2 regions of the Bacillus sp. GW821-FHT11D08 genome follow, and region 1 is predicted to be linked to the other one. Evidence: predicted binding sites of a transcription regulator. Region 1 holds the regulator's gene; the other holds the start of a gene.
The links. The regulator LexA, encoded in region 1, represses DNA repair genes until DNA is damaged. The targets are predictions, from matches to a motif close to CGAACATATGTTCG.
Positions count from the first base shown of each region.

Region 2: the regulator LexA is predicted to act here: its motif matches at 1,800-1,813, upstream of recA (recombinase RecA).

Region 1 is NZ_JBXARS010000004.1:112,338-115,457, forward strand. It holds gene AC1RRX_RS10070 (YneB family resolvase-like protein) at 1-396, opposite strand, end outside; gene yneA (cell division suppressor protein YneA) at 412-723, opposite strand; gene lexA (transcriptional repressor LexA) at 880-1,500, shown strand; gene AC1RRX_RS10085 (hypothetical protein) at 1,839-2,267, opposite strand; gene AC1RRX_RS10090 (YndM family protein) at 2,421-2,870, shown strand; gene AC1RRX_RS10095 (prohibitin family protein) at 2,898-3,120, opposite strand, start outside.
Region 2 is NZ_JBXARS010000004.1:256,737-259,856, forward strand. It holds gene AC1RRX_RS10505 (serine hydrolase domain-containing protein) at 1-518, opposite strand, end outside; gene recA (recombinase RecA) at 685-1,728, opposite strand; gene AC1RRX_RS10515 (competence/damage-inducible protein A) at 1,899-3,120, opposite strand, start outside.

The DNA.
Region 1 (3,120 bases):
GTGAATTTTCCTTTGATATTCCTCAACAATACTGACGATTTCGAGTACCATCGAATCAGCTTCGGAAAGCTCCAGTTCACCTTTATGAGCCGTCGTATATATTTTTACGTTCTCCCTGTAAATGCAATGCAAAAGCGCAATCTTGGCGTTTCCTCTTCCCAATCTCGTTTCGTCCTGCACCAATATCGCGTCAATATGTGATTTTTTAATTTCATCAAGCATTTCAAATACTCCGTCGCGGTCCATTTCGTAACCGCTGGCTTTCTCAGAAATGACTTTCACGACTTCCATGCCGTTTGCAGCAGCTATCTCACTGAGCTCCTCTTCCTGTCTTTTTAATGATGTTTGCTGCTGTTCTTTGTTTGTGCTTACGCGGGCATAAATGAGCGCCTTCATTTCTCTCTTTCCTCTCTAATTGACAATGGCCAGCTGATATACGGCCGGATGCTTTTTCTTAACCGGAAGAATAAGTTCGTCTCCGGGCTTTATATCAGCAGTTTGGAGATGATTATTCTCCGTCACCCACTCAATGAAATCTTCTTTATTAATGTGTTTCTTTTCTGCTACATGATCCGCAAGTGACCAGAGTGTATCGCCGTCCTGAACCTTTATTTTAACATATTGGCTGAGGGACTGATCATTTCCCGCACATGAGACAAGTAAAATAGCGGCACTTAAAATCGCAGTAAACAGCCCGACAAATATAATAGATTCTTTCGCCATGTAAACAACCTCCGATAAGAATGTTTGTTCGCTTTTTATACCTTTCAGTATATACGAACAAACGTTTCTGTCAATCGTTTTTTTCGAACCTATGTTTGTACTGTCAGGAAAATCATGCTATAATCTACTTAAAATCGACGTTTTGAGGTGCGAAATATGACGAAGCTATCAAAAAGGCAGCTTGATATCCTGCGTTTTATTAAAGAAGAGGTAAAAACGAAAGGATATCCGCCTTCTGTAAGAGAGATAGGAGAAGCAGTAGGACTGGCTTCCAGTTCAACCGTGCACGGCCATTTGGCGCGGCTGGAGACAAAAGGCCTGATCAGACGGGACCCTACTAAACCGAGGGCGATTGAGGTATTGGATGAAGAAGAAGTCCACATTCCGAAAAGCCAGGTCGTAAACGTTCCGGTCATCGGGAAAGTGACGGCGGGTATTCCGATTACGGCTGTTGAAAATATCGACGAGTATTTTCCGCTTCCTGACCGGATGGTTCCTCCGGGCGAACATGTCTTTATGTTAGAAATCATGGGAGAAAGTATGATCGACGCCGGCATTTTTGACAAAGATTACGTCATTGTCAAACAGCAGAACACGGCCAATAACGGAGAAATCGTCGTAGCTATGACCGAAGATGATGAAGCGACGGTCAAGCGCTTCTATAAAGAAGACAATTATGTGCGGCTGCAGCCGGAAAATCCGACGATGGAGCCGATTATCCTGCAAAACGTAAGCATTTTGGGGAAAGTTATCGGCGTATTCAGAGCCGTACATTAATTCTATTAAACTTCATTTATCGTAAAAAACCCCTTACAGAGGGGTTTTTTTGCATAAAAAAAGCAGATTCGCCCTGGCTTAAGAAACGAATCTGCTAAGGAGGAAAAACTTACATTCTTATTATCCGACATCACACTTTTGAAGTCAACTAATAATGTTTCCCTCGAGAAACTTTTCATTCATTTTTCAACTTTGTATATTTGTGCGTGATGAATTTACTTTTGTTTATGTTTTCTTTGGGCGGGTGCATTAAAATTTATATATGAATATTTAGTACATAGTACAATAATTTATATTTAAATATAAAAAAACCCGCTGCCTTTAGCGAGTATCTATTTTCAATCAAAATGATAATATTCTACACCGTAAAACCCTTTAATATAGACGGGGCCACAGACGTTTGAAGAACTTTCAACCAGAATTCTGTATTTGTGATACGGATCAATTGATTTTTTATCCTGGGCACTGAGGTTTAACCAGCTGCCGCTGTAGTTTTTAGAACTTAATGTATAAAAATTCCCGTTCAGCGCCATCCGCTGGAGTTTCATGCTTAAACCGCACGAAGAGTTGTTCATTATGGTGAACTTATATCCTAAAAAGTAATCGTCGGCAGCTACAGCCCCCGGATTTTCAATATGAAACTCTTTTGCATTTCCCTCCAAAGTGAAGCTTGTTTTTGATCCGAATTCAGTGGTAGCCGCTTTAGCTGAGTGTATTCCGCTAAAACATAATAAAAAAACAGCAATACATATCCAGTATTTTTTCATTTGCATCCCCCTTTTTACATATTTTAACTTGTGAATCCTGTGATGTCTATTCACATTTTATTAAAACGTATGCTTTATAACCACTATATACCAGTTTAAAAATTTGCGGATTGCTTACAATGAAGACTAAACGAAATAACGAAGGTGGTTCAAATGAAACACGTAATTGCTTTCGCTTCTAAAACGGCGCTCACACTTGCTTTACTGTACATTGTTCTGGATCTTATGTACCAAGTAACCTTTTTAAACGTTCTGTTTATTACAGTGATCTTAAGTTTAATCACTTATTTTGCGGGTGATTGCATGATTCTGCCGAGAACAAGCAATTTCACAGCCGTTGCAGCTGATTTCGGGATTTCATTCATTATATTATGGATATTCCTTATGAACATTGGCGGATTTAATGTCTCGCCTGCCGCGGCATCGGTTATCTCTGCACTTTGCATTTCTGTTTTTGAGGCATTTTTTCACCGGTATTTGCAGCAATATGTACTTCCCGAAGATTATCAGGACACAACAGAGACGGATAGCACGCTATGGAGCTATCAAACCGAGGCGTCTGAAGAATTAGTGCCGGAAAAAGACCCTCAGGAAAAAACATAAAAAGGAGGCAATCGCCTCCTTCTCTTTTTATTTTTGCTTCTGATCGTCCAGCGGCAGCTGCAGCAGTGAGTCTGTGCCTGTCGCTTTCGGCGTTTTTCCGTCCCATTTTTCAATCCATTTATATTTGATCATTTCATCGGACATTGATTTCTTTATGATTTCGTTATAATCAGCGATCCCTTCCGCTTCAATTTTTTTCTTTTTCGCTTCGGCTTCGGCTATTTTAATTTCAGTTTGTGTCCGTTCAAGT
Region 2 (3,120 bases), 140 kb from region 1:
GTAATGCGCGTGCCGTTAGGAAAATTCGGCAAGTATGTACTGACGGGGTCACTCGTCTGCAGCAGCCCTTTTTCTTCAAGCTGCAGGACAGCCGTCGCGATTAACGCTTTTTGTGAAGAACCGATATAATATGATGTCTCCGGATTGTTTTTAATTTTTTGTTTTCGGTCCGCATAGCCAAAGCCTTTTTTCAGCACAACTTTTCCATCTTTTACGATCATTGCCGTGCCGCTGAACCCGATCTGTTGCAAGTAATTGCTGATCTGTTTATTGTGATCGATTGATTTAGGTGTTTTCTCTTTTTGCGTCTTTTCTTTTTTCTGTTGAGTCTGGTCTTTTGAAGTATCAGATTGAGCGGCGGGAGCGTTTTTAACGGATTCCTTCTCCCGGTGATGCGCCGTGACGGTCCAGATCATAATAAAAACAGTGACAAGCAGCAGAAAAAGAAACAGCCCTCCCGTTTTCATCAGCTTCTTCTTTCTTTTTTTGTTAATTCTTGTGCGGCGGGGGCTCGTCATCTTTTTTCCTCCTCAGATATAATTTCAACTTTCGCCATGATGTTAGACGAGTGAAGGGTGAAAAAAGTTGTAACATTTCAGATAAAATTTTCCGAAACAGCCAGTGTTTTTTTAAACACACAAAAAAAGAGCGGAAATTGCTTATTCCGCTCTTTTGATCGTGTTTTTATTCTTCTAATTCCATCTCTTCCTGAGTTTCTTCCGCTTTGTCCGTTACACCGTTACTGTCTAAACCGTAATGTTCACGGATTTGTTCCTGAATCATCAGCATGATGTCTTTATTTTCTTTTAAGAACTGCTTGGCATTTTCACGGCCCTGACCGAGGCGTTCTTCTTCATAAGAATACCACGAACCGCTTTTTTGCACGATATCCAGTTCAGTTCCAAGGTCGATGATTTCCCCTTCTTTGGAGATTCCTTCACCGTACATAATGTCCACTTCAGCCGTACGGAACGGAGGAGCGACTTTGTTTTTTACGACTTTAATTCTCGTTTTATTCCCCATCACGTCGTTGCCCTGCTTTAATTGCTCGGCACGGCGCACTTCAAGGCGCACGGAAGAATAGAATTTCAGCGCGCGGCCGCCCGGTGTCGTCTCCGGATTTCCGAACATAACGCCGACTTTTTCACGAATCTGGTTAATAAAGATTGCGATTGTTTTAGATTTATTGATGGCGCCGGAAAGCTTACGGAGCGCCTGAGACATGAGACGCGCCTGTAAACCGACGTGTGAATCACCCATGTCACCTTCAATTTCAGCTTTTGGAACAAGCGCCGCAACAGAGTCAACGACTACGATATCAACAGCTCCGCTTCGCACCAGCGCTTCAGCAATCTCTAGCGCCTGCTCTCCCGTATCCGGCTGAGAAAGCAGAAGCTCTTCGATATTGACACCGAGCTTTTGCGCGTAAACAGGATCAAGAGCATGCTCAGCATCAATAAATGCTGCCTGTCCGCCTTTTTCCTGAACCTCAGCGATTGCGTGAAGCGCTACAGTCGTTTTACCTGAGCTTTCAGGTCCGTATACTTCAATAATCCGTCCGCGCGGGTATCCGCCTATTCCGAGAGCGGTATCAAGTGCAAGGGAACCGCTTGGCACCGTTGAAATTCTTGTATCCGTTTTTTCTCCGAGCTTCATGATGGAACCTTTGCCGAATTGTTTTTCTATTTGCTTAAGAGCCATATCTAAGGCTGCCTGACGATCACTCATTTATTTTTTCCTCCTTTATCTTGCCACTACATATACTATACCTTGTTTACTGGCATTTGCCAAGAAAAAAGCGAACGCATATTCGGATTTTTTCCGCGTTCGCTTTTCTGCAAAAGAGCATAATTTCCCTTATAAAACTTAAAAATCAGAGAAAACGGCTCTTTAAAACTTTATTTTTGATCCAGCATTTTCATAATGAGATGGCAGCCGTATTTAGCGGCGCGCTTTCTGATTCCGGTTCTTGAGCCGGCAAAGTTAAATTCGTGCACCTCTTCTTTTCCTTCCGCCGCAATGCCGATAAAGACGCGGCCCGGCGCATGCCCTTCCTGCGGGTCGGGACCCGCCACCCCGGTAAAGCTGATGCCGATATCGCTTCCGGTCAGCTTTCTCACACCGGCTGCAAGCTCTTTCGCACACTCTTTGCTGACCGCTCCGCTTTCTGCGAGCGTCTCAGCTTTCACGCCGAGCACATGCTGTTTCACGCTGTCGGAATAACAGACAACGCCCCCTGCAAATAGTTGAGACGCACCGCTTAAATCAGTCACCCACTCTGAAAACAGGCCGCCTGTAAAGCTTTCGGCAGAGGAAATCGTAATTCCGTTTTGTCTGCATGCTTTTGAAAGCTCCTTCACCAGAGACGTATCATCATATCCGTAGAAAAATTCACCGACACGTTCTAAAATGGCGGCTTCCGTTTCTTTTAAAAGCCGTTCTGTTTCTTTTTCGTCGGCATGTTTCGCCGTTAAACGCAGCGTGACCTCTCCGTCAGCAGCAAGCGGCGCAATCGTCGGGTTCGTCTGCGCATCAATAATATCTTCTAAATCAGCTTCAAGCTGGGATTCACCGATTCCGAAAAACCGCAGCACGGTTGAAACGATTTTCTCATTAGAACCGAGCTTTTTAAGAAGCAGCGGCTTCGCTTCATTTTCAAACATCGGACGCAGCTCGCTCGGCGGCCCGGGAAGCAGCATATAAAGCCTTGAGCCGTGCTCTGCAAGCATTCCCGGCGCCATGCCGAAATGATTCGCCAAAACGTCTGAGCCCTCAATGACGAGCGCCTGTTTGCGGTTATTCGGCGACATGGTCCGTTTTGTTTTCGCGAAATATTCTTCGATCGACCGGAATGCTTCGTCATTCAGAACGAGCGGACGCCCCAGTGTGTTTGCAATGGTTTCTTTCGTCAAATCGTCCTTGGTCGGTCCGAGGCCGCCTGAAAAAATAATCAGGTCTGAGCGCTCTTCGGCAATGCGGATGACTTGCTTAAGCCGCTCCGGATTGTCACCGACAGCGGTATGATAAAACACGTTTACACCGATTTCCGCCAGCTCTTTACTGATAAACTGCGCGTTCGTATTGGCGATCTGGCCGAGCAGAAGCTCCGAGCCGACTGCA